One region of the Burkholderia lata genome, then DNA from elsewhere that is predicted to be linked to it. Evidence: riboswitches for the same ligand, from Rfam matches in the RefSeq annotation. Region 1 holds a riboswitch; the other holds the start of a gene.
What was found. A riboswitch is a leader RNA that binds a small molecule or an ion and turns the genes downstream of it on or off. The one in region 1 is predicted to bind manganese.
Positions count from the first base shown of each region.

Region 2: linked by a shared signal. The riboswitch ahead of BCEP18194_RS36560 (sodium:calcium antiporter) and the one ahead of BCEP18194_RS10750 (TMEM165/GDT1 family protein) in region 1 are both predicted to bind manganese.

Region 1 is NC_007510.1:1,057,746-1,062,126, reverse strand. Features, by position in the region: gene BCEP18194_RS10765 (adenosine deaminase) at 1-455, shown strand, start outside; gene BCEP18194_RS10760 (hypothetical protein) at 482-829, shown strand; gene guaD (guanine deaminase) at 826-2,142, shown strand; yybP-ykoY riboswitch at 2,300-2,421, shown strand; gene BCEP18194_RS10750 (TMEM165/GDT1 family protein) at 2,516-3,088, shown strand; gene BCEP18194_RS10745 (DUF4136 domain-containing protein) at 3,143-3,841, opposite strand; gene pepN (aminopeptidase N) at 4,029-4,381, shown strand, end outside.
Region 2 is NC_007511.1:3,136,592-3,140,972, reverse strand. Features, by position in the region: gene BCEP18194_RS36575 (hypothetical protein) at 1-71, opposite strand, end outside; gene BCEP18194_RS36570 (winged helix-turn-helix transcriptional regulator) at 103-495, opposite strand; gene BCEP18194_RS36565 (glutathione S-transferase C-terminal domain-containing protein) at 632-1,270, shown strand; gene BCEP18194_RS36560 (sodium:calcium antiporter) at 1,276-2,286, opposite strand; yybP-ykoY riboswitch at 2,371-2,535, opposite strand; gene BCEP18194_RS36555 (heavy metal sensor histidine kinase) at 2,692-4,110, opposite strand; gene BCEP18194_RS36550 (heavy metal response regulator transcription factor) at 4,107-4,381, opposite strand, start outside.

The DNA of each region.
Region 1 (4,381 bases):
CACGCGCGCTCGGGCTGAAGCTCGTCGCGCACGCGGGCGAGGAAGGCCCGCCCGCGTACATCTACGAAGCGCTCGACGTGCTGAAGGTCGACCGGATCGACCACGGCGTGCGCAGCATCGAGGACGCGGCACTCGTCGAGCGCCTCGCGAAAACGCGCACGGCGCTCACCGTGTGCCCGCTGTCGAACCTGAAGCTTTGCGTGTTCGACGACATGGCGAAGCACACGCTGAAGGCGCTGCTCGATCGCGGCGTCGCGGTGACGATCAACTCCGACGATCCGGCTTATTTCGGCGGCTACGTCAACGAAAACTACTTCGCGACGGCCGAAGGGCTGCAACTCACGGATGCCGAAGTCCATGCGGTGATCCGCAACGGCTTCGAGGCGTCGTTCATCGAACCGGCGCAGCGCGACGCACTGTACGCGCGCCTCGACGCGTACTGGCAGGCCGCGTGACGGCCGGCATCGAGGAACGCTGACAGATGAAACACGGCAACGGCATCCGCTTCGCGACCACCGGCCCGGCCTTGCGCCGGGACGACCGCGCGCGTGAGCGCACGGCGACGGCGTTGTTCGTCGTCGCGCGCGCGTGCCTGCCGTCGCGATTTGCTGTTGCGCTCGCCACCGCATCGGTCGCGAGCGCAACGGCTGCGAGGCCCGCCGGCAACCACTCGCTGGCGGCTTCGGCCGCCACGTTCGCCCGCGCTATCGCATCCGGTCGTGCCGCACGCAGTGTGCCGCACCCGCTCGCCAGGCGCCGCCTTGCCCTCGTGCGGCGTCGCTCGTTTTCTTCTGTTCGCCTTACCTTGATGCAGGACCATTCGTCATGACGCAAACCGCTTTTCGTTCCCAGCTGCTGACCTTCAACGGCGACCCGGCGCAATCGAGCCAGGCCGCGAACTACGAGACCGACGGCCTCCTGATCGTCGACGACGGCAAGGTCGTCGCGGCCGGCCCGTACGCGCAGCTCGCCGCGACGCTCGCGCGCGACACGATCGTCCACGACCTGCGCGACAAGCTGATCGTGCCCGGCTTCATCGACACGCACATCCACTATCCGCAGACGGACATGATCGCGTCGCCGGCGCCGGGCCTGCTGCCGTGGCTGGACAAGTACACGTTCCCGACCGAGCGCCAGTTCGGCGATCCCGAGCATGCGCGCGAAGTCGCCGACTTCTTCGTCGACGAACTGCTCGCCTGCGGCACGACGAGCGCGCTCGTCTACTGCACGGTGCACAAGCAGTCGGCCGATGCGCTGTTCGCGTCGAGCGACGCACGCGACCTGCGGATGATCGCGGGCAAGGTGCTGATGGACCGCAACTGCCCCGAATTCCTGCGCGATACCGCGCAATCGGGTTACGACGACAGCGCCGAGCTGATCGACCGCTGGCACGGCAAGGGCCGCCAGATGTACGCGCTCACGCCGCGCTTCGCGCCGACGTCGACCGAAGCGCAGCTCGAGGCGTGCAGCGAGCTCGCGCGCCGCCATCCGGACGTGTTCGTGCAGAGCCACGTCGCGGAAAACGTCGACGAAGTGAAATGGGTGGCCGAGCTGTTCCCCGGCCATCGCAGCTATCTCGACATCTACGACCGCTACGGTCTGCTGCGCCCGCGCGCGGTGTACGGCCACTGCATCCACCTCGACGACGAGGACCGCCGCCGGATGGCCGAGACGCGCACGGTCGTCGCACACTGCCCGACCTCGAACTTCTTCCTCGGCAGCGGGCTGTTCGATTTCGACAAGGCCGGTGAATACGACGTGCCCGTCACGCTCGCGACCGACGTCGGCGGCGGCACGTCGTTCTCGATGCTGCAGACGATGAACGAGGCGCACAAGGTCGCGCGGCTGTCGGGCCACCACCTGACCGCGACGCGGATGTTCTGGCTCGCGACGGCCGGCGCCGCGCAGGCACTCGACCTTACCGATACGGTCGGCACGCTCGCGCCGCGCACCGAGGCCGACTTCGTCGTGCTCGATCCGCAGGCCACGCCGCTGCTCGCGCGCCGCACGAAGCGCGCGGATTCGCTCGAGGAGCTGCTGTTCGCATTCGCACTGCTCGGCGACGACCGCGCGGTGTACCGCACCTATGCGGCCGGCAAACTCGTTCACGAGCGCGGCGCGGCACGCCGCGCGGCCGCGTAACAGCGTTCCGGGCGCGTTTCCCGGCAGGCGCGGGCATCCGCCACCGTGCCTGCCGGGCCTCCCGTCCCGCCGGAGATTGCCGTCCGCCGATCCCACCCCGACGCCACGCGCAGCGCCCTCCAACGGCTTTCCCGCGCGCGACGCGCCGTGCTAGAATTCGCCGCTCATTGGGGAGTAGCCGCTCCGCTCGATGTCCCGCGCTCCCGGCGCGCATCGTGACGGAGGCGTCCGTCAACAGACTTGGCCGTCAGGCCATGGCGGACGCAGCCACGTTGGCCTGGCGAGACCGATGGTTCACAGCGCGCCGCATCAGGGCCCGGCGCGCGGTGGATCGTCGCTCGCACGCACAACATCGGCCCGTGGAACCCCATCCGTGTCCCAAGCCTTCCTGATCTCCACCGGCGCCGTCGCCCTCGCTGAAATCGGCGACAAGACCCAACTGCTTTCCCTCGTACTGGCCGCGCGCTATCGCAAGCCGGTGCCGATCATTCTTGGCGTGCTCGTCGCGACACTCGTGAACCACGGTTTCGCCGGCGCGCTCGGCGAATGGCTCGGCGTGCTCGTCACGCCGTCGATCATGCGCTGGGCGCTCGCATTCTCGTTCATCGCGATGGGGTTGTGGATCCTCGTGCCGGACAAGCTCGACGACGACGAAGCCAATACGAACCGTTCGCGGCTCGGCGTGTTCGGTGCGACCCTCGTCGCATTCTTTCTCGCGGAAATGGGCGACAAGACGCAAATCGCGACCGTCGCGCTGGCCGCGCGCTTCCAGGACTACATCGGTGTCGTGGCCGGCACGACGTTCGGGATGATGCTCGCGAACGTGCCCGCGATCCTGCTGGGCGACCGCTTCGCGCACCGCCTGCCGACGAAGCTCGTGCACGGCATCGCGGCCGTGCTGTTCGTCGTGCTCGGCGCGCTGGCGCTGCTGGGCATCGGGGTCTGACGGGGAGGAAAATGGCGGGCGCGGCCGGACGGCCGCGCCGAGACTGACGCTGCGTTACTTCGTGGCGGCGGGCCCCGAAGCGGGCGCCGCCGGCACCGCGCGCTCGTTGGCGGCCGGCGCCGCCGGGCCGCCGCGCTTGTCGACCGGTAGCCGGACCGAACGGACCGCACCGTTCGACAGCGGGAAATCGGCGAGCGCGCTGCGCGCGAGGAACGGCATCGCGTACAGCAGCGTGCCGTTGTCACCGGTCGTGCGCGCGGACACGTTGTACACCTCCTTGCCCGTCGCGCGTTCGGTGATGCGGATGCCGAGCGTGTAGTCGAACACCTGGTACGTCTGCGCGACGTAGCCGGCCGGCATCGGCCCCCAGGGCCCCCACGGGCCCCACGGCCCGCGCCGCCAGTACGGCCCGGGCGCAAACCACGGATCGTAATAGACCGGCTGCGGCACCGTCACGAGATCGCTGCCGACCGCATAGGTCAGCCCGACGAGGTACCGCGCCTGCGCCTGCGGCACCTGCCGGAACGCATACGTGGACAGTTCGTTCGCGACGATCGGCTCGTAGGTCGACTGCTCGATGCTGTTCTTCTGCGCATCGGTGCGCGTGAACGCATAGGTGCGTGTCGCGTCGCTGCCGCTCCAGTCGGAAAAGGCCGTGACCTGGGTCGTCACGTAGCTGGTGCAGCCGGTCAGCAGTGCCACGCACAGCACCGCCGCCCAGCCCGCACCGCGTTGAATCCATTCGCGTTTCATGTTGATCCTCTTCGATCCGTCACCCGTTCGTCGCACCGCGCGAACCGTAACGGGATGCCGATAATACGCGGACTCCCGGAACCGGTAAAAAGTTCGCCCGGCACGCGGCCGTCAGCCTTTGTACAATGGCCCGGTTCGCCCGGCCCGTGCCACGGGCCCGTCCCCCACTCCACCGATCTCGACGACCATGTCCGACAACGCCTCTTCCACCGTGATCCGCCGCGCCGACTACACGCCGCCGGCCTTCCTCATCGATTCCGTCGCGCTCGAATTCGATCTCGCGCCGGCCCGTACGATCGTCAGGAACACGATGCGCGTGCGCCGCAATCCGGACGCCGCGCCCGCGCCGCACCTGGAGCTGATGGGCGAAGCGCTCGAATTCCTCGGCGCACACCTGGACGGCGCGCCGCATGGCGCCGTGCGTGCACACGAACACGGGCTGACCGTCGAGAACGTCCCCGACGCGTTCGAGCTGACGCTCGAAAGCGCATGCGCACCCGACCAGAATACGACGCTGTCCGGCCTCTATGTGTCGAGCGG
Region 2 (4,381 bases), on a different replicon from region 1:
TAGATGTTGGCGAAGCTTTCGTCGTCGTCGAGATCGGACGTCGCCGCGCCGATGGTGGCGTGAAGTTCCATGAATGTGGGTTCCTGCGTATGGGATTAGGGGTTATCGGGTTGAATGGAGTGCCGTTTCGCTCGCGGCTGCCGCGCCCGGCGCGACGCCGGTGACGCACGACGCATCGGCATCGCGCGCCTTCAGCCACAGCCCGAATTCCCGCATGACGTCGACGATGGGCCGCAGCCGGTCGCCGTCGGCGGTCAGATCGTACTCGACCCGTACCGGCACTTCCGGATAGACGGTGCGCAATACGAGCCCGGCGTCTTCGAGTGCGCGCAGGTCGAGCGTGAGCATCCGTTGCGAGATGCCGGGCATGTCGCGCCGCAGGTCGCTGAAGCGCCGCGGCCCGTCGAGCAGATACGACACCAGCAGCAGCCGCCAGCGGCCGCCGAGCAGGCGCATCGCTTCTTCAACGGAACATCCTGTCGCACTCGTTTTCATCGTGCTGAATCCTGGTCGGTAAACTTTTTGTGACTACGGCACAAACGACTGCCGTCTTCTCAGCGTTGCGCCGATGCGAGATATTAGCGCCCGCGTCGCGGCGAATCGATACATGGACAACCCACGAAGGACACGCATGAAGCTCTATCACGCTCCCGGAAGCTGTTCCCAGGCCATCTGCATCGTGCTGCGCGAAGGCGGCATCGACGCGGAGATCATCCAGGTCGACGCGCGCAAGCACGTCATTGAAGACGGGCGCAATTACTACGATGTGACCGAACTCGGCTATGTACCGCTGCTCGAACTCGACGACGGCACGCTGCTGCGCGAAGGGCCGGTGATCGCGCAGTATCTCGCGGATCGGTGTCCGCAAGCCGAACTCGCGCCCGCATACGGCACGCTCGGCCGTTATCGGCTGATGGAGTGGCTGAACTTTCTCACGGCGGAAATCCACAAGGGTTTCATTCCGCTGCTGTACGCGGTGCAGGCGGGGAAATACGTCGACCCGGCGAGAGCGAAGCTCGACAGCCGTTTTGCGTGGATCGACCGCCAGCTCGCCGGCAACGCGTTCCTGACGGGCGACACGTTCACGGTCGCCGATGCATACCTGTTCGCGCTGACGGGCTGGGGCAAGGCCGAGTGGCTGCGGTCGGTGTACCACGCGGATATCGACCTGACCGGGTATGCGCATCTGCGTGCGTGGTACGAGCGGGTGCGGGCGCGGCCGGCGGTGCAGCAGGTGCTGCAGGCCGACTCGCGACCGAACGCATCCTGACGCGCTCAGCGCGCCAGCGTCAGGACCAGGTACCCCGCATAGCCCGCGCCGTTCGCCAGCAATGCCCAGATCGCGAGCCCGCGCGCGCGTGCATTGAAGCGCAGCCATGCCGCCGCCGCGAGCGTGATGATCACGCCGGTCAGCACTTCGGGGCGCGGCTCCCAGGGCGTGAGCATGATGCCGATCGCCGGCAGCAGCGTGCCCTGGAACACCATCGCGCCGGTGATGTTGCCGAACGCGAGCGTGTCCTTCTTGCGGCGGATCCACAGCACGCTGTTGACCTTCTCCGGCAATTCGGTTGCGATCGGCACGATGATCAGCGACAGCAGCAGCGCCGATACGCCGAGCACGTGCGACACGCCTTCCACGCCGTGAATGAAGCCCTTCGCGCCGCCGACCAGCAGCGCGACGCCGATGAGCAGTTGCAGCGCGATCGTCGCGAGGTTGGTCGGCAGGCCCAGGCGTGACAGGAACATCGTGTGCGGCGCCTCGGTGCCGTGCCCGGCATCGACGAGCTGGTTCGACGCCCGGAACGTCATCACGACATACATCACGTAGATGCCGACCAGCATCGCCGCGAGCAGCGCGCGCACGGCCCAGTTGTGATGCGGGACGAACATCGCCGCGGTGGCCAGCGAGAACGCGGCGAGGAAGTAGTTCATGTCGCGCACGAAGCCGGTGCGTTCAGGCGCGATCGTGCCGCGCAGCCCGCGCGAGCGGATCACCGCGAGCGTCATCAGGAAGGTGGTGAGCGTCGCGAGCATCAGCGGCGCGCCGAGAATCGCGCCGACGCCGATCTCCTCGTTCACGGCCTGGTTCGCGGTGCCGCCGGCGAGCGCGAGCAGCGGCACCATCGTTTCGGGCAGCGCGGTGCCGACGGCCGCGAACAGCGAACCGGTTACGCCTTCGGAAATCTTCAGGCGTTCGCCGAGATGTTCGAGCGCATTGGTGAAGACTTCGGCGGCGACGAGGATGACGATCAGCATGAACGCCAGTTCGAGGAACATGAAAGTCATGCGGCACCTCCGCAGGCATGCGCGCGGACGGCGGCGAAACGCGGGGAGAGGGCGGTGGGGAACATGGGGACTCCGTGGTCGGACGCTGACGAACCATGGCGCATCCGACGACGTCCGACCAGGAACGACGCGATGCGCCCATGGTCTCGCCAAGCCGATCAGGCTGAACGCGCCACGGCCGCAGGCCGAGTGTGTTGACGCGTTCGCTTTCCAGGGACGGAAAGCAGGCTACTCCCCAAAGACGAAGGGCAGTCTAGCCGAGCGGATTGCTTTCGGCAAGCTTGCGCAGGCATACCCACTCATCGGATGGGGAAAGGGGCGTGCGTGGCGGGTACTCATGCCGGATCGGGAGGCATTCGGCACGCGTTGGCCTGGGTGTTGCGTGCGTGGCCTGAATGAGAATCGCTAACCGGCTTGCGCTGTCGTGCCGCGCGGAAAATAAAGCGCAAACGTCGTGCGCCCGTCACGGCTCGCGACCTCGACCTTGCCGCGATGCAGCTCCATGATCGACTTCACGATCGCGAGCCCGAGCCCCGCGTTGCGCGCCGCGCCGTGCCGCGACGAATCGATGCGGTAGAAGCGTTCGAAGATCTTGTCGACCTGCTCGGGTGGAATCGCGGCGCCGCGATTCGTGACTTCGACGACCGCGTAGCTGCCTTGCGCGGAAACCGCCAGCTCGATCGTCGACGCGGCTTCCGCATGTTCGAGCGCATTCGACGTGAGGTTGCTGACGGCGCGCCGGAACAGCGTCGCATCGGCGACGACCGGCGCTTCGCCATGCACGTCGATGCGCACGCCGGCTTCGTCGGCCAGTGCCTGGAAATACGACGCGAGCCGGCGCAGCTCGCTGCCCGCGTCGAGCTCGGTGGTTTTCAGGTGCTGCCGCGCATTGTCGGTGCGCGCGAGAAACAGCATGTTCTCGATCATCCGCTGCAGCCGCTCGCATTCCTCGATGTTTGAATCGATCAGCGCTTCGTATTCCTCGGTCGTGCGCGCGCGCGACAGCGTGACCTGCGACGAGCTGATCACGTTGGCGAGCGGCGTGCGCATGTCGTGCGCGAGATCGGACGAGAATTGCGACAGCCGCACGAACGCGCGTTCGAGGCGGTCGAGCATCCGGTTGACCGACGTTGCGAGCTCGCGCAGCTCGACCGGGCCGCCGCGCGCGTCGAGCCGCGCGTTCAGGTTGTGTGCCTCGATGCGCGACGTCTGCCGGCCGAGGCTCTCGACCGGGCGCAGGCCACGCGAAGCGACCGCGTAACCGAGCGCACCGACCAGCAGCGCGCCCACGGCCGCCGCGAGCCAGATGTCGACGCGATAGCTTTCGAGCAGCGACTGGCGATCGGTCGCCGTGCGCGCCAGCGCGACCTGGATCGCGTCGCCGGACGGCAGCGTGGCGCGTGCGTACACGCAACGCGACGTGCCGATGCCGGGCGGCGAACAGGTGAACGGCCCGCGGGCTTCGCCGGCCGGATGCGGCGCCGAGATCACCGATGCGAGCGTGTTGCCGGCTTCGTCGGAATGCTCGACGATCGGGCGGTGCTGCGCATCGTAGATGCCGAGATACACGCCGGGATGCGACAGCAGCACCTCGTGAAACACGGCAGGATCGGCACGCAGCGCGGCGATCGATCCGCTCGCGTGCGCGAGCTGCAGGAACTGGTTGAGCTTGCCGGAGATCTCGATGTCGTCGCGCCGCGTGAGTTCGGCGGACAGCGAGCGGTACAGGTACGCGCCGGTCAGCGCGAACACGAGCGCGGCGACGACGGCGAACGCGAGCGTCAGGCGCCGCAGCAGCGAATACGAGCCGGAGCTGCGCGTCACGAACGATCCTCGAGCACGTAGCCCATGCCGCGGATCGTGTGGATCAGTTTCTTCTCATAGGTGTTGTCGATCTTCGCGCGCAGGCGCTTGATCGCCGCATCGACGACGTTCGTGTCGCTGTCGAAATTCATGTCCCAGATCTGCGACGTGATGAAGGTGCGCGTCAGCACTTCGCCCTCGCGCTCGGCGAGCAGTTGCAGCAGCGCGAATTCCTGCGCGGTCAGGTCGATGCGGGTGTCGGCACGCCGCACGCGGCGGCGGATCAGGTCGA